DNA from 3 places in the Frigoribacterium salinisoli genome. Region 3 is predicted to be linked to each of the others. Evidence: predicted binding sites of a transcription regulator. Region 3 holds the regulator's gene; each other region holds the start of a gene.
The links. Region 3 encodes HrcA, which represses chaperone genes, less so after heat shock. Its sites were predicted from a motif close to TTNGCACTCGNNNNNNNCGAGTGCNAA; they were not measured.

Region 1 (5,837 bases), on a different contig from region 3:
CGCACCGAGTGGCCCGCCGTCGTGACCGGCGAGGAGAACAAGCTCCGCCAGGTCATCACGAACCTCATGGGCAACGCCATGCGCTTCACCGAGTCCGACGGTCCCATCGAACTGGTCGTGCAGGCCCACCCCGCCACGGGCGTCGCGACGATCGACATCGTCGACCACGGCGAGGGCATCCCCCCGCAGATCCGCGAGAAGATCTTCCAGCGCTTCTGGCGCGCGGACTCGTCCCGCACCCGCGACACGGGCGGCAGCGGCCTGGGCCTGGCCATCGTCTCCGGCATCGTCCAGGCGCACCAGGGCAACGTCGACGTGCTCGACACCCCGGGTGGCGGTGCGACCTTCCGTGTCGCGCTGCCGCTCTGGGAGGGCGACGTGCCGGCCGCCCCTGCTCCGGGCGCCACCCCCTCCGCCTGACCCGGGCCTCCCGGGCCCGACCCGAGCCTCCTGGGGGGCCTGCCGCGCCTGCTGGGCCTGGCGCGCCTCCTGCGTGCCCCGCACCGCCGTGCGTGCCGCGTCTCCTGAGCCCGCCGCGCCGCCGTGCGTGCCGCGCCTCCTGAGCCCGCCGCGCCGCCGTGCGTGCCGCGCCTCCTGCGTCCGCCTGACGCGCGCCTCCTGACCCGCGCCTCCTGCGTCCACCGCGCCGCCGTGCGTGCCGCGCCTCCTGACCCGCGCCTCCTGCGTCCACCGCGCCGCCCACACCCTCCTGCGGCCGTCCGTGCTCCTCTGCACCGCCCCTCGTCGCACAAGGCGACAGGTCGCGCGCGACCCGCCGCGCAGGAGGCCCGCACAGCTGCTGCGGGCCCCGAACGGTCGCCTTTTCCGCACGACCGCACGACCGCACGACCGCACGAGGGCGAGCGCGGAGGGAGCGGACGTCCAGGGTTACTCGGGGACGCTGGCCAGCACCGGCTGCTCCGCCCTCCCCCGTCGCTGAACGCGACAACTCGCACGCGACGCGCCGCGCAGGAGGCCCGCACAGCTGCTCCGGGCGCCGAACGGTCGCCTTTTCCGCCGCGGACGAGGCACGAGCGCCATCTCTCACGACCCGCGCGCCCCGCCACCCACGCCCTCACCCACACCCCTCGCCCGAGCTCAGCCCCCGGGCACGACGAAGGGCGGCCCTCCCGCAGGAGAGCCGCCCTCGTGGTCGTTCTGGTCGGACTAGAAGTCCATGCCACCCGTGGGGTCGCCGGCCGGGGCCGGGTTCTTCTCGGGCTTGTCGGCGACGACGGCCTCGGTCGTGAGGAAGAGGCCGGCGATCGACGCGGCGTTCTGCAGCGCCGAGCGGGTCACCTTGGCAGGGTCGATGATGCCCGCGGCGAGCATGTCGACGTACTCGCCGGTCGCGGCGTTGAGGCCGTGGCCCACCGCGAGGTTGCGCACCTTGTCGACGACGACGCCGGGCTCCATGCCCGCGTTGAAGGCGATCTGCTTGAGCGGGGCGTCGATGGCGACGCGCACGATGTTCGCGCCCGTGGCCTCGTCACCGGTCAGCTCGAGCGCCTCGAGGGCGGTCTTGCCGGCCTGGATGAGGGCGACGCCACCACCGGCGACGATGCCCTCCTCGACGGCGGCCTTCGCGTTGCGGACGGCGTCCTCGATGCGGTGCTTGCGCTCCTTGAGCTCCACCTCGGTGGCCGCACCGGCACGGATGACGGCGACGCCGCCGGCCAGCTTGGCGAGGCGCTCCTGCAGCTTCTCACGGTCGTAGTCGCTGTCGGTCGCCTCGATCTCGGCGCGGATCTGGCGCACGCGGCCGGCGATCTGCTCCTCGTCGCCCGCACCCTCGACGATGGTCGTCTCGTCCTTGGTGATGATGACCTTGCGGGCACGGCCGAGCAGGTCGAGCGTGGCGTTCTCGAGCTTGAGGCCGACCTCCTCGGCGATGACCTGACCGCCGGTGAGGATCGCGATGTCCTGGAGCTGCGCCTTGCGACGGTCGCCGAAGCCGGGGGCCTTGACGGCGACCGACTTGAAGATGCCGCGGATCTTGTTCACGACGAGCGTGGCCAGGGCCTCGCCGTCGACGTCCTCGGCGATGATCAGGAGCTGCTTGCCCGACTGGATCACCTTGTCGACGATCGGCAGGAGGTCCTTGATGTTCGAGATCTTCGAGTTGACGATCAGGATGTAGGCGTCCTCGAAGACGGCCTCCTGGCGCTCCGGGTCCGTGACGAAGTACTGCGACAGGTAGCCCTTGTCGAAGCGCATGCCCTCGGTGAGCTCGAGCTCGGTGCCGAAGGTGTTCGACTCCTCGACGGTGACGACGCCCTCCTTGCCGACCTTGTCGATGGCCTCGGCGATGAGCGCGCCGATGGTCGGGTCGGCGGCGGAGATCGACGCGGTGGCGGCGATCTCGTCCTTGGTCTCGATCTCCTTCGCGTTCTCGAGCAGGGCGGCGGAGACGGCCTCGACGGCCTTCTCGATGCCGCGCTTGAGCGAGATCGGGTCCGCACCGGCGGCCACGTTGCGGAGGCCCTCGCGGACCAGCGCCTGGGCGAGCACGGTGGCGGTGGTGGTGCCGTCGCCGGCGACGTCGTCGGTCTTCTTGGCGACCTCCTTGACGAGCTCGGCGCCGATCTTCTCGAAGGGGTCCTCGAGCTCGATCTCCTTGGCGATGGAGACACCGTCGTTCGTGATGGTGGGGGCGCCCCACTTCTTCTCGAGCACGACGTTGCGACCACGCGGGCCGAGCGTGACCTTCACGGCGTCGGCCAGGATGTTCAGGCCACGCTCCAGGCCACGGCGGGCCTCTTCGTCAAAAGCAATGATCTTCGACATGTGTGTTCTCGTCCCTCCCGGACGTCAAGCACTGGTGGGTACCTGGCACTCGCGCACGGCGAGTGCCAGGGACGATTCTGGCACTCGTGCTGGGCGAGTGCAAGACGGCAGGAGGCGCGGCGCGGCGGACCGGCCCCGCGTCGGCCCGTCAGCCGGCCTGGTCCTCGCCGAGCACGACCGTCACCGCGGCGCCGGGGAACGCGTCGGTCTGCTGGGTGGCGGTGATGCCGAGCGCCTGCGCGACGCCCAGGGCGACGCCCTCGTCGTCGTCGGAGCCGTAGTAGACGATCGACGTCGGCGCCGTGTCGTTGGCGTTGCCCTGGCTGCCGACGGTCCAGCCGGCCTCGCTGAGCGTGTCGGCGGCACCGGCCGCGAGCCCGGCCGTGTCGGTCGCGTTGAGCACGGTGAGGGTGGTGACCGTCGGGTCGACGCTCGACGGATCGACGGCGGTCGGGGTGGGCGTCGCCTCGGCCTCGGGCTCGGCCTCGTCCGTGGTGCCGGCCCCGGGGGCGGACGACTCGGAGGTCAGCGGGTTCGTGAACTGGAAGCTCTGGTTCGCGACCGCGAGCCAGACGACGCCGGCCCCGACGAGGAGGCCGGTGGCGAGGGCCGCCCAGGCGAAGGCGATCCAGCGACGGCCGGGGCGCGGCACGGCGCGGTGGGAGCCGATGCGGGTCTGGTCGCGCGGCACGTCGTCGAAGCGGTCACGGTCGAACTGGGGCATGGCGGCGGGGCTCTCGTCGGTGGGTGGCGGGGTCGCGGGGTCGGTGGGGTCAGCGGGCCGTGGGCCCGAAGGTGCGCGAGGCCCGGGCCTCGCGGCGGGCGTCGCGGAGGCGCAGGAGCCGCCCCACGAGCACGGGGTCGTGGGCGAGGGCGGCGGGCCGGTCGACGAGCGCGTTGAGCTGCTGCTGGTACTGCGTCACGCCGAGGCCGAGCTCGCGCCGGACGGCGGCCTCGCGGGCACCGGGCGAGCTGGGGGCGGTGGCCTCGAAGTCGAGCAGGGCCCGCTCGTGGTCGGTGAGCTCGGCCGCGCGCGTCAGCCGTGCCGGTCGTCCACCGCCTCGCACGATCCACGTCCTCCTCAGCCCGGCGCCGCGCGCGCCGTGGTCGCGGACAGCCTAGGGCCGCGGTCCGGGCCGTCCCTGGAGGTGCCGGGCGCGTCCGTCGACGCGCCGCCGGGGCCCGGGGCGGGAAGGCCCCGGACGGGGTGGCCGGGGCACGGGCGCCCGCCCGGTCAGGGCAGGAGGCGCAACCGCGTCCCGTGCGCGTCGCCCACGGCCAGGGGCACCCCGTCGAGCGCCAGCGTGGCGAACGCGGCGGGGTCGGCCGGGTCGACGCCCTCGGGGACGGGCACGGCGTGCAGCGAGCCCGTCCGCTCGTACGACAGCCAGCGGGCGTCGAGCCCGGTGACGGCCTCCGTGAACGCCTGGCGCCGCTCCCCCGGCAGGTAGACCAGCACGCCGGTGGTCACCACCACGAGCGTCGAGCCCGGCGCGGGCGTCGTGAGGCGCTGGTCGTCGAGCGCCGCGACCGCGTCCCCGGCGACGAGCGCAGGAGGCGCGCCCCGCGCCACGCGCACGGCCCGCGCCAGCAGGTCCCGCCGCCCGGCGGCCTCGGCGGGCAGAAGGGCGTCGAGCCAGCGCACCTCGTCGTCGGAGGTGGGGTCGACGGGGGCCAGGTCCACGCCGGTCCGGCGGACCACCTCCGGCAGCCGGAGGGACCCAGCAGCGCTCGCCGCACCCCCGCGCGCGCCGTCACCAGGAGCGCCGGGGCCGCTCAGCTCGAGGTCGAGCTGCACCGGCGACGCCGGGTCGCCCCACGCCGAGCCGCCCGCGCGGTAGCCGTACCGGTCGAGCACCAGCGCCAGGCCGGCCGAGGCGCCCACCTCGAGCAGCGACACCGGGCCGGGCACGCGCGCGAGGCCGAACGACAGGGGTCCGCAGCGGCGCACGTCGTTCGTCTGCGTGAGGCGCCGACCGAGCTCGGCCACGAGCAGGTCGGCGTGGTCGAGCAGCCAGGGACGGACGACCGACCAGGGTCCGCGCGGCAGGCCCAGCCACCGGGCCACGGCGAGGACGAGGACGGGCTGACGGCGGGACTCCTGCGCGCGGTCGACGACGGCGACCAGCTCGGGGTCGCCGGCGATCCCGCGGGCCAGGGCCGCCTGCTCGGGCGTGCCGTCGCGGTCGGCGGCGTCGGCGTAGGCGGAGAACCGGTCGGCTGTCGTCACGCGGGGAGTCTGTCACGGGCCGTCGCCCGGGAATCCCGGAGGGCGGCGTCGTGTTGGATGAGGTGTCCCCGAACGAAGGAGCAACCGTGGCTGACGAGCAGAAGACCTACGACGTGCAGAAGTCCGACGAGCAGTGGCGCGAGGAGCTCAGCCCCGAGGAGTACGCCGTCCTGCGCCAGGCGGGCACCGAGCGCCCCTGGACGGGCGAGCTGCTCGACGAGAGCCGCTCCGGCCTCTACACCTGTGCCGCGTGCCACGCGGAGCTGTTCCAGAGCGGCACCAAGTTCGACAGCAACTGCGGCTGGCCGAGCTTCTACGAGTCGGTGCGACCCGACGCCGTCGAGCTCATCGAGGACACCTCCCTCGGCATGGTCCGCACCGAGGTGCGCTGCGCCACGTGCGGGTCGCACCTGGGCCACGTGTTCCCCGACGGGTTCGGCACCCCGACCGGCGACCGCTACTGCATGAACTCGCTGTCGCTGAACTTCGAGGCGCAGGACTGATGACGGCGGCCGACGCCGCGCGCCGTCGCCGGTCACGGTCGAAGGTGGGCCCGTCGGCGCCGGACCGCGCCGAGCTGCTCGAGCTGGTCCAGGCGGCCGCCACGGTCGCCGACCACTCGGGGTTGCAGCCCTGGCGGATCGTCGAGCTGCGCGGTGACGACCGGCTCGTCGTCGGCCGGTCGCTGGCCGCCGCCGAGGGCCGTGCCGACGACGCGGGCGCCGTCGCGAAGCTCGAGCGGAAGTCCCTGCGCGCCCCGCTGCTGCTGGCCGTCGTCTCGTCGCCGCGCGAGAGCCGGAAGGTGCCGACCTGGGAGCAG
Region 2 (5,837 bases), on a different contig from region 3:
GGGCTTGTTGTCGGCGTCGAAGGTGTAGACGCCGATCTGGGCGCTGGACGGGTCGTTGTTCTCGTTGAACGGACCGATGCCCGAGACACCGCGGTAGTCGATCGCGTCACCGGCGTCGAGGGCGGTCTTGCACTCGGCGAAGGTCGAGCACTCGGTGCCGCCGTCCGCACCGGAGACCGCGGCCATGTTGGCCTGGATCGTGCCGGCGTCGGTGCCGCCGCCCGCCTCGGCGGCGAGGGCGGTGAGGATCACGGCGTCGTACGACTCGGCCGCGTAGGAGAAGTCCGTGAGCTCGGCGCCCTCCGACTCCTGGTACGAGGCGACGAGCTTCGCCTGGAACTCGTCCCCGGCGTCGGCACCGGGGATCGTGCCCTTGGCGCCCTCGAGGGTGCCGGGCTCGAAGTCGCCGCTGTAGTCGGCCGTGTTGCCGTCGGACATGTAGACCTTGCTCATGTCCCAGCCCGACGCGAGCAGCTCGGGCACGATCGACGCGGTCTCGTCGAAGGCGAGGATCACGATCGCGTCGGGGTCGGCCGCGGTGGCCGCCGAGACCTCGGACGAGAAGGTGGTCTGCCCGGGCGGGAACTCCTGGCCCTGACCGGTGCCGCCGTAGACGACCTGGCCGCCGGACGCCTCGACGGACTCCTGCACGGCGTCGCGCAGGCCCGTGCCGTAAGTGTCGTTGAAGACGATGAACGCGACGTTCGCGTTGCCGTCCGCGACGATCTGCTGACCGAGCGCCGAGCCCTGCACCGAGTCCGGCGGCGCGGTGCGGAAGTAGTACGACGAGTAGCCGCTGAGGTCGGCCGCCGTGTTGGCGGGCGAGATCTCGACGACGCAGTTGCTCGTGAGCTGGTCGACGACGTTGAGCGTGACGCTCGACGACTCGGCACCGACGACGACGGGCACGCCCGCGTCGATGAGCTCGGTCGCGGCGTTCGACGAGACGCTCATGTCGTTGCTGTCGCCGGAGTCGGTGGGGGTCGAGATCTCGGCGGGCTGGTCGAGCACGCCTCCGGCCTCGTTGATGTCGAGGATCGCCTGGTTGACACCGGCGATGGCGGGCGGGCCGAGGTAGGCGAGCGTGCCGGTGAGGGGCAGCATCGTGCCGATCGCGAAGGGATCGGTGCTCTGCTCGACGGAGCAGTTCGCCGCCGGGTCGGCCTTGGGCGTGGCGGAGCCCTCGGTCCCGCCGCCGCCACCACCGCCGTCCGACGACGTCGTCGAACAGGCGGCGAGCAGGACGGTGGTGGCACCCGCGAGGGCGAGTGCCCGGAGGGCGGTGCTGGATCGGATCATCCGTGGAACCCTTTCTGGACGGCGGTGTCGGGGGCGTGCCGGTGGCGACAGGCCGACCGCGTTGCAGATGAACCTAGGGCCGGATCGTTTCGGGCGTGTGTCCCGACCGTCACCGAACCGTTTCGTTGTGATTTCGTGACAAAGCGAGCCGTCGTCGCTTCCGCTCGCCCCGCCCGGCCCGGAGCATGTCGACCGTGAGCACGACGAGCGCGACCCAGACGATGCCGAAGCCCGCCCAGCGCGCCGCGCCCATGGGCTCGTGCAGCAGCACGACGGCGAACGCCAGCTGGAGCACCGGGGCGAGGTACTGGGTGAGCCCCAGCGTGCTCAACGGCAGCCGTCGCGCGGCGGCGGCGAAGCTCAGCAGGGGCACCGCCGTGATGACCCCGGCGCCGACGAGCGCGAGGGCGTGCGCCCAGCCCTCCCGGCCGAAGGTCACGCCGCCGTCGACGCCCGTGACGCCCAGCACGACGAGCGTCGCCGCCGCGACGGGGGCGAGCCAGAGCGTCTCGAGGGTGAGGCCGCCGACCGCGTCGACGCGCCCGCCGACCTGCTTCTTGACGAGGCCGTAGGCACCGAAGCTGAACGCGAGCACGAGCGACACCCACGGTGGCCGGCCGTAGCCGATCGCGATGACGAGCACGGCGACGACGCTGAGGCCCACCGCTCCCCACTGCAGGGGCCGCAGGCGCTCGCGCAGCACGAGCACGCCGAGCAGCACCGTGACGATCGGGTTGATGAAGTAGCCCAGCGCCGCCTCGACGACGTGCCCCGCGAGGGTCGCGGCGATGAACGTCGTCCAGTTCACGACGATGAAGGCCCCCGCGGCGCCGAGCCGGAGCACCGTGCGGCGGTCGCGCAGGAGGCCCGCGAACGACCGCCACGCCCGCGTGGCCGTGAGCAGCACGGCGCAGAAGGCGAGCGAGAAGAGGATCCGCCAGGCGACGATCTCGAACGGCCCGGACGGTGCCATCAGGAGGAAGTACGCCGGCAGCACGCCCCACATGCCGTAGGCCGCGACGGCGAAGCCCAGGCCGGCACCGGAGGCGGCGGGCGCCCCCGCGGGACCGGTGACGGGCGGCAGGGTGGCGGGGTCGGGGCTCTGGCTCACCCGCCCACGGTAGGGCACGCCGACCCGATCGGTGCACGCCCTGCACGGACGACGGAGGCCCCCGCCTGACGGCGGGGGCCTCCGGAGAAGTCGGGTGTCAGCGGACGACGACCGCGAGGACGTCGCGGGCCGAGAGCACGAGGAGGTCCTCGCCCGAGTACTTCACCTCGGTGCCGCCGTACTTGCTGTAGATGACCTTGTCGCCCACGGCGACGTCGAGGGGAACGCGGTTGCCGTTGTCGTCGATGCGACCCGGTCCGACGGCGACGACCTCGCCCTCCTGGGGCTTCTCCTTCGCGGTGTCGGGGATCACGAGGCCGGAGGCAGTGGTCTGCTCGGCGTCGACCTGACGGATGACGATGCGATCTTCGAGCGGCTTGATGGAGACCGACACGGTTGACCTCTTCTTTCTCGGGACTTCGGAGAACATGGGTTGGCACTCACCCGTGCGAGTGCCAAGGACCACTGTAGGCCCGCTCTTGGCACTCGGTCAATCCGAGTGCCAACGCCGCTCGGCGAGCGCGAGGCGCCCGGCCGCTCCGAGTGCCGACGCCCGGGGAGGCCGACGACCCGTCGGCTCCGGACGGGGTGCGAGACTGGCGCGATGGACTCCGCCGAGCTGCTCGCCCTGCTCTCCCCCGCAGGGCTCGACCTGCTCGACCGGCTGCCCCCCTACGACGCGGGAGCGGTGGTCTCGACCGTGTCCGACCTCCGCGCGGCGGGGCACTCCCCCGAGCTCGTCTCGGCCGTGCTGGGCCAGTCGCGACTGCGCGCCCGGGCACGCCCGAAGTTCGGCGGGTTCGCGGACCGCATGCTCTTCACCGAGGCCGGCCTGGAGCAGGCGACGCGCCTGGGGGTGGCCGCGCACCACGCGCGGAGGTTCCGGGACGCCGGCGTCGAGCACGTCCTCGACCTGGGCTGCGGCATCGGCGGCGACGCCCTGGCGTTCGCGGCCGTCGAGCTCCGCGTCACGGGCGTGGAGCGCGACGAGGTCACCGCCGCGGTCGCGTCGTTCAACCTCGCACCCTTCCCCGACGCCACCGTCGTGCAGGGCGACGCCGCGACGACCGACCCGGGCGACGCCGGGGGCGCGTTCCTCGACCCGGCACGGCGCACCTCCGGCCACTCGCGCACGCGCCGCCTGGCGGACCCGGCCGACTGGTCGCCCTCCCTCGACCTCGCCTTCGGGCTCGGTGAGCGGCTGCCGACCGGCGTCAAGCTCGGCCCCGGCATCGACCGCGAGCTGCTGCCGGCGGGGTGGGAGTGGCAGTGGATCTCGGTCGACCGCGAGGTCGTCGAGGCCGGCGTCTGGTCGGGCCCGCTCGCGCGGCCGGGCATCGGCCGGTCCGCTCTCGTGGTCGGCGCCTCCGGCGCGGCGGCGGAGCTCACGGGCCCCGCCGACGCGGAGGACGCCCCCGTGGGCGAGCTCGGCAGCTGGCTGTACGAGCCGGACGGCGCCGTCATCCGGGCCCGCCTCATCGGCGACCTCGCACGCCGGCTCGACGCCCGCATGCTCAGCGCCGACATCGCGTACCTCACCGCCGACGAACGGGTCGAGACGCCGTTCGCCCAGGCCTTCCGCGTGGTCGAGACCTTCCCCCTCGACGAGCGCACCCTGCGCAAGGAGCTCCGCACGCGCGGCATCGGTCGCCTGGAGGTCAAGAAGCGCGGCGTCGACGTCGACCCGGCGGCGTTCCGCACCCGCCTGCAGCTGCGCGGCTCGGAGCAGGCGACGCTCGTGCTCACGCGGGTCGCCGGGCGGCACGCCGCGCTGCTCTGCCAGCGAGCCTGACGCCCGAGCGGCACCCCTGCCGCAGCCCGGCGTCCGCGGGCGGGGCGTCAGCGGACGGACGCCCCCGCGGTCGACGCCACGAGGGCCAGCCAGAAGGCCAGGAGGCCGACCCACAGGCAGATCGTGGCGAGCACGCCGACGTAGCCCGTGATGAGCCCGGCCAGCCAGAGCCCGCGCGAGGCCGGCTCGCGACGGCTCGCCAGGTGCCCGAGCACGATGCCCGCGACCGCCACGACGACCGTCAGCCCGAGCGTCACGAGGGTCGTGCTGAGGCCGACCGCACCGGCCACGAGCGAGAGGACGCTGAGCGTGCGCGGCGGCGACGCGACCGGCGCACCCCACGGCGGTCGGGGCCCGCCCGGGGCCGCGCCCGCGGCGGGCGCAGGAGGCTGGACGCCGTACGGCGCGACCGGTCGCGTCCCGTACGGCGCAGGAGGCTGGACCCCGGAGGGCGCAGGAGGCTCGGCTCCGTACGCCGCGGCCGGCTGCGACGCGGCCCCCTGCCACGGGTGGGGACCCCCGGGCTGCTGCGAGGCCGCCCGCGGGAAGGCCGTCGGCGGGAGCGGCGGGACGCCGGGCGTCGACGACGCCCCCTCGGGGACGCTGGCGGGCGGCACGGGGCCCGTCGCGGCGTCGGGCTGGTCGGGGCGGGGCTCGTCGGTCACGTGCTGGCCTCTCTCGGGGGCGGGGTGCGGTGCCGCGGGCGGCTCGGTCAGCGTAGCGAGGGACGGCACCGCCGGCCTGGTCCGACGGGGTCGGGACGCGCCTCCTGACGCAGCACGCCCCCGCCCGGGGGACCGGGCGGGGGCGGACGGGACGACGCGGCTCAGTACGAGTAGCCGGCGGAACCGAGGCCGGCGAACAGGGCGCCGAAGAGGGCGAGCCCGAGGACGACGGCGAGGATCATGAGGACGACCACCGCGTAGCCGAGGACGAGACCGGTGAGGGCGAGGCCGCGCCCCTCCTCCCCCGTCTTCTTGATCTGGCTCAGCGCGAGGTGTCCGGTGACGATCGCGGCGAGCCCGGTGACGCCCGTGAAGAAGCCCGCGATGCCGAGGACCAGAGTGATGATCGCGAGGACGTTGCGCGGCGCCGGCTGTCCGTACGACGGAGCCTGGCCGTACGGCGACGGGCCCTGGCCGTAGGCGCCGGGCTGGCCGTAGCCGTCGCCCTGGCCGTACCCGCCCTGGGGCGGCTGGCCGTAGGCGCCGGACTGGCCGTAGCCGCCCTGGCCGGACCCGTCGCCCTGCCCGTAGCCACCCTGCCCGTAGCCGCCCGGCGCCTGCTGGCCGTACCCGCCCGGCGCCTGGTCGTACGGCTGACCGTACGACGGCGGCTGCGGGCTGCTCTGGGGGTGCTGCGGGGGCTGGTCGGTCATCGGCGTGGCCTCTCGTGCTCGGTGGTCTCGGGGTGGGCGTGGTCCCGGGCCTCCGGCCGGGGGACGCGACGCGCTCTCAGACAGCCTGCACCACGGTGACGGGCAGGGTCGAGTCCGCGGCCACGTCGAGGGGGGACGGAGCGTGCCCGCGGGCCACGAGCTGCGCGCCGAGGGCGGCGATCATCGCGCCGTTGTCGGTGCAGAGGCTCAGCGGTGGCACGCGCAGCTCGACCCCGGCGGCGGCGCAGCGCTCCTCG
Region 3 (5,837 bases):
GACGGGTCGGCTGCGGGAGCTCATCCCGCGCCAGCAGTTCGAGGTGCCGATCCAGGCCGCGATCGGAGCCCGCATCATCGCGCGCGAGAGCATCCGCGCGATCCGCAAGGACGTCCTCGCGAAGTGCTACGGCGGCGACATCACCCGCAAGCGCAAGCTGCTCGAGAAGCAGAAGGAGGGCAAGAAGCGCATGAAGACCATCGGCCGGGTCGACGTGCCGCAGGAGGCCTTCATCGCCGCCCTGAGCGGCGACACGGAGAAGAAGGGCGGCAAGTAGCCGTGCGCCGTGCCACGCACACCGAGACGACGACGACCTACGGCGAGGTGGGCGCCACGCAGGCGCCCGACCTGCTGAGGTACCCGCCGAAGGGCTTCGTGGCCGCCGAGTACCGGACGCGCGTGGGCCACGGCGACGCGCGGTTCCAGGCCGCGGTCGCGGCGACCATGACCTGGAAGATCCAGGAGCGCAGCGGCATCCGCGTGCGCGTCGACTCGGTGCCGCCCGTGGAGGAGCAGGGCTACACGCCCGTCGTCTTCGACGACGACGGCGCGCCCGTCCAGGCCGCCGACTGGTCGGCCGACGGCGGCGAGTCGCACTACGCGCCCGACGGCACGCCGTTCCTCACCGCGGGCACGACCGCGACGCTCTCGATCGACGCCTACGGCCGCACCGTCGAGGCCCCCGTGCGGGTCGTCTACGTCGTGGACGAGCCCCGCCGCAAGGGCTTCGGCTACGGCACCCTCGAGGGCCACCCCGAGAGCGGCGAGGAGTCCTGGGTCGTGGACCAGACCGACGACGGCTCGGTGTGGCTGACCATCCGGGTCTTCTCGAGGCCCAGCTCGTGGCGGTGGCGCCTCGTCGCGCCGGCGCTCCGCCGTCAGCAGGCGGTCTACACGAAGCGCTACCTGGCTGCGCTGCTCGTCGCCGAGCCCGGCGACGGCCCGCAGCAGATCGAGGCGAAGGGCGAGGGCGCCCTGCCCCTCGACTGATGCCCAGCGCCCTCCCCCTCGCCGATCCGGCTCCCGCCGACGGTCGGCTCCCCGCCTCCGTCGTCGACGGCGTCGACGCCCGCCGCTTCGGCGTCTACCTGCACGTGCCGTTCTGCCGGGTGCGCTGCGGGTACTGCGACTTCAACACGTACACGGGCGACGAGCTCCGCGGTGCGCGCCGCGACGACTACGCCGGCCAGGCCGTGCAAGAGGTCCGGCTCGCCGGCGAGGTCCTCCGCGACGCGGGCCTGCCCGAGCGTCGGGCGTCGACCGTGTTCTTCGGCGGGGGCACCCCGACCATGCTGCCCAGCACCGACCTCGCCGAGATGCTGCGCAGCGTCGTCGACACGTGGGGCGTCGAACCGGGGGCCGAGGTCACGACCGAGGCGAACCCCGACAGCGTCGACGAGCGCTACCTCGCCGACCTCGCCGCCGCCGGCTTCACGCGCGTGAGCTTCGGCGTGCAGAGCGCCCTGCCGCACGTGCTCGCCACGCTCGAGCGCACGCACGACCCCGAGCGCGTGCCGCACGTGGTCCGGTGGGCGCGCGCAGCGGGCCTCGACGTCAGCCTCGACCTCATCTACTCGACGCCGGGGGAGTCCCTCGACGACTGGCGCCGCAGCCTCGACGTCGCGATCGAGCAGCAGCCCGACCACCTGTCGGCCTACGCGCTCATCGTGGAGGACGGCACGAAGCTCGCACGGCAGATCCGCCGTGGCGAGGTCGCGCAGCCCGACGACGACCTCGCCGCCGACATGTACGAGCTCGCCGACGAGCGCCTCGCCGGCGCCGGCTACGACTGGTACGAGGTGAGCAACTGGTCGCGGGGCGTCGAGCACCGCTCGCGCCACAACCTCGCCTACTGGCAGGGGCACGACTGGTGGGGCGTGGGGCCGGGCGCGCACAGCCACGTCGGGGGCGTCCGCTGGTGGAACGTCAAGCACCCGGCCGCCTACGCGCAGCGCATGGCCGCCGGGGAGTCGCCCGGCGCGGGGCGCGAGACCCTCGACGACGAGACGCGACGGATCGAACGGGTGCTGCTCGCCGTCCGCACGCGCGACGGCCTGCCCACGGCCGACCTCGACGCCGACGGTCGCGCCGCGGTCGCCGGGCTCATCGCCGACGGCTGGGTCGAGGGGCGCGCCGCGCTCGGCGGCCGCGTCGTGCTCACCCGGACCGGGCGGCTCATGGCCGACGGCGTGGTCGCTCGACTGCTGCCGTCCTGACGGACCGGAGCGGGCCTCCTGCACGTCGACCGCGCCTCCTGGGCCGGGCCGGACGCACAGGAGGCGCGCCCCCGTCGGGAGCGCGCCTCGCGTCGTGCCGGTGCCCGGCTACTGGCGGATGAACTCGATGGTCAGCGGGTAGCGGTACCACTGGCCCTTGTTGGCCGCGATGGCCGCGATGATCGAGAAGACGATCGCGACGATGCCGGCCGCGAACAGCACGATGAACCCGATGAAGATCGTGGAGAGGATGCCTCCGACGACGTACGCGATGAGCAGCGTCAGCTGGAAGTTCAGCGCCTGGCGGGTGTGCTCGCGGATGAAAGGGCCGCGGTCCTTGAGGACGAGGTAGCCGACGAGCGCGGGGATCGCGTAGAAGAGGATCCCGCCGAGGTGGATCAGGGTGGCCCAGAGCTTCTCGTCCTCGGGGCGCATCGGCTGGGCCGGCTGCTGGTAGCCGCCGGCGGGCTGGCCGTACTGCTGCTGGCCGTACGGCTGCTGGCCGTACTGCTGCTGGCCGTACTGGCCCTGCTGCTGGCCGTACTGCTGCGGGCCCTGCTGGCCCGGGCCGGGCTCACCGGGCCGGCCGGCGGGGTCGTGGGGCTGCTGCGGAGGGAGGTCGCTCATGGCCCCGAGCATAGGGCCGACACCTCCGAGCCGAGTAGGCCGCACGACGGAGGTGTCGTACCATTGGCAGTCGGACCCCGCGAGTGCCAAGGGCGGGGCGTCCACCGGCGAGGACGAGAAGGAGGTGCGCCGTGGTCTCAGAACGCGGCCTCGAGGTCCTCCGCGTCATCGTGCACGACTACGTCGCGTCGCGCGAGCCCGTGGGGTCGAAGTCGATCGTGGAGCGCCACCAGTTCGGCGTCTCGGCGGCGACGATCCGCAACGACATGGCGCTGCTCGAAGAAGAAGAGCTGATCGCCGCCCCGCACACGTCGTCGGGCCGCGTGCCCACCGACAAGGGCTACCGGCTGTTCGTCGACCAGCTCGCCGACCGGCGGCCGCTCTCGGCGGCCCAGCGCCAGGCCATCGAGACGTTCCTCGGCGACAGCACCGACCTCGACGAGGTGCTCTCGCGCACCGTGCGCCTGCTGTCGCAGCTCACCAACCAGGTCGCGCTGGTGCAGTACCCGTCGTTCTCGCGGGCCCGCGTGCGCCACGTCGAGCTCGTGCGCCTGGGCGACACGCGCGTCATGACCGTCCTGATCGCCGACAGCGGCCAGGTCGAGCAGCGCGTCGTCGAGGCGGGCACCCCCGTCGACGAGGCCTTCCTGCACGAGGTGCGCACGGCCGTCAACGAGGCCGCTTCGGGTCGTCCGCTGACGGAGGCGGCACGTGAGCTCGCGACGCTGCCCGACCGGTGGCCGCCGCGCGAGGCGCAGCTCGTCGGCAGGCTCGTCGCGAGCCTCGTCGAGCAGCTCGCCGCCGGGCGACAGGACCGCCTCGTCATGGCGGGTGCCGCCAACCTGGTGCGCACCGAGGACGACTTCAGCGGCAGCCTCTTCCCCGTCCTGGAGGCCATCGAGGAGCAGGTCGCCCTGCTCCGCCTCTTCGGCGAGATGCAGCTCGACGCGGTCGAGGTGGCGGCGAGCATCGGCCGCGAGAACGCCTCCTTCGGGCTCGCGCAGACGAGCGTGCTCGCCAGCGGCTACACGTCCTCAGGCAGCGAGGTCGCGCGCCTCGGCGTGCTGGGCCCGCTGCGCATGGACTACTCGACCAACATGGCCGCGGTGCGCGCCGTCGCCCGCTACCTGACCAGCCTGCTGGGCGACCGCTGACCGCGGTCGACCGGCTCCACCACACCACCCCCAACACGAGGCAGACGAACCAGTGGCAGATCATTACGACGTGCTCGGAGTCGACCGTTCGGCGACGCCGGAGGAGATCAAGAAGGCGTACCGCAAGCTCGCCCGCGAGCTCCACCCCGACGTGAACCCGAGCCCCGACGCCTCCGAGCGCTTCAAGGACGTCACGCACGCCTACGACGTGCTCAGCGACCCCCAGCAGCGCCAGCAGTACGACCTCGGTCCGCAGCCCGGCTTCGGCGGCGGCGGGGGAGCGGCGGGCTTCGGCGACATCTTCGACGCCTTCTTCGGCGGCGGGGGCGGCGGGCAGCGCCAGGGTCCGCGGTCGCGTCGCGAGCGCGGCCAGGACGCCCTGCTGCGCCTCGAGGTCGAGCTCGACGAGATCGTGTTCGGCACGCAGCGCGACATCGAGGTCGACACCGCGGTGCTCTGCGAGACCTGCAACGGCTCGTGCGCGGCCCCCGGCACCTCGCCGCAGACCTGCGACATCTGCCACGGCTCCGGCCAGATCCAGCGCACCGTCCGCTCGCTCCTCGGCAACGTCATGACCTCGAGCCCCTGCGGCACCTGCCGCGGCTACGGCACCGTCATCCCGCAGCCCTGCCCCACCTGCCAGGGCCAGGGCCGCGTCCGCGCGCGCCGCACGATCCCCATCGACATCCCCGCGGGCGTCGACACGGGCCTCCGGCTGCAGCTGCCGGGCCAGGGCGAGGTCGGCCAGGCCGGCGGGCCGAACGGCGACCTCTACCTCGAGGTCAAGGTCGCGCACCACGACACCTACAGCCGCAACGGCGACGACCTGCTCGCGACGCTCGAGGTGCAGATGTCCGACGCGATCCTCGGCACGACGACGACCCTGCAGGGGCTCGACGGCGAGGTCGAGCTCGAGATCAAGCCCGGCACCCAGAGCGCCGACGTGCTGACCGTGCGCGAGCGCGGCGTCACCAAGCTGCGCGGTCAGGGCCGCGGCGACCTCAAGATCGGCGTCCAGGTCGTCACCCCGACCAAGCTCAGCCACAAGGAGCGCGAGCTGATCGAGAAGTTCGCCGCGGGCCGCAAGGGCAAGGAGCCCGAGCTGTCGCACTTCCAGCAGGGCCTCTTCGGCAAGCTGCGCGACCGGTTCCTCAACTTCTGACCGTGGCGCACGCGTACCTCGTCGACGACCTCGCCGCGACCGAGCCCGGTGCGACCGTCGTCGTGACCGGGCAGGAGGCCCGTCACGCCGTCACCGTCAGCCGCGTCCGCCTCGGCGAGGCCCTGCGGGTCGGCGACGGGCGAGGCCTCGTCGTCGACGGCGAGGTCGTCGAGGCGGCCCCGGACCGGCTCGTCCTGCGCGTCGACCGCGTCCGCACCGAGCCCGTGCCCGCGCGCAGGTTGGTCCTCGTGCAGGCGCTCGCCAAGGGAGACCGTGACGAGCTCGCCGTGCAGGCGGCCACCGAGCTGGGCGTCGACGAGGTCGTGCCCTGGGCGGCCGCCCGCAGCGTCTCGCGCTGGCAGGGCCCGAAGGTCGAGAAGGGCCTGGCCCGGTGGCGCACGATCGTGCGCGAGGCCACCAAGCAGGCCGTGCGGGCGCACGTGCCGACCGTGTCGTCCGTGGCGGGCGTCCGCGACCTGGCCGCGCGCGCCTCCGGCTCGCTCGTGCTCGTCCTCGAGCCCACGGCCGAGCGCGCCCTGTCGAGCGTCGAGCTCGGCGCCACGGGCGACGTCGTGGTCGTCGTGGGGCCCGAAGGGGGCATCGCGCCGCACGAGCTCGACGCGCTCCGCGAGGCGGGCGCCGTGCCGGTGCGCCTGGGCGACAGCGTGCTCCGCACCT

Region 1: the regulator HrcA is predicted to act here: its motif matches at 2,830-2,856, upstream of groL (chaperonin GroEL).
Region 2: the regulator HrcA is predicted to act here: its motif matches at 2,890-2,916, upstream of groES (co-chaperone GroES).

The regions. Positions count from the first base shown of each region.
Region 1 is NZ_BAAGVB010000003.1:55,061-60,897, forward strand. It holds gene ACYVHQ_RS08305 (sensor histidine kinase) at 1-420, shown strand, start outside; gene groL (chaperonin GroEL) at 1,168-2,787, opposite strand; gene ACYVHQ_RS08315 (LytR C-terminal domain-containing protein) at 2,936-3,511, opposite strand; gene ACYVHQ_RS08320 (DUF3263 domain-containing protein) at 3,561-3,854, opposite strand; gene ACYVHQ_RS08325 (DUF2332 family protein) at 4,022-5,017, opposite strand; gene msrB (peptide-methionine (R)-S-oxide reductase MsrB) at 5,104-5,520, shown strand; gene ACYVHQ_RS08335 (nitroreductase family protein) at 5,520-5,837, shown strand, end outside.
Region 2 is NZ_BAAGVB010000003.1:222,367-228,203, forward strand. It holds gene ACYVHQ_RS09025 (ABC transporter substrate-binding protein) at 1-1,299, opposite strand, end outside; gene rarD (EamA family transporter RarD) at 1,409-2,305, opposite strand; gene groES (co-chaperone GroES) at 2,508-2,804, opposite strand; gene ACYVHQ_RS09040 (THUMP-like domain-containing protein) at 3,015-4,202, shown strand; gene ACYVHQ_RS09045 (DUF4190 domain-containing protein) at 4,250-4,867, opposite strand; gene ACYVHQ_RS09050 (DUF4190 domain-containing protein) at 5,029-5,580, opposite strand; gene tsaD (tRNA (adenosine(37)-N6)-threonylcarbamoyltransferase complex transferase subunit TsaD) at 5,657-5,837, opposite strand, start outside.
Region 3 is NZ_BAAGVB010000001.1:940,216-946,052, reverse strand. It holds gene lepA (translation elongation factor 4) at 1-277, shown strand, start outside; gene ACYVHQ_RS04405 (DUF1990 family protein) at 280-990, shown strand; gene hemW (radical SAM family heme chaperone HemW) at 990-2,216, shown strand; gene ACYVHQ_RS04395 (DUF4870 domain-containing protein) at 2,325-2,843, opposite strand; gene hrcA (heat-inducible transcriptional repressor HrcA) at 2,975-3,997, shown strand; gene dnaJ (molecular chaperone DnaJ) at 4,050-5,159, shown strand; gene ACYVHQ_RS04380 (16S rRNA (uracil(1498)-N(3))-methyltransferase) at 5,162-5,837, shown strand, end outside.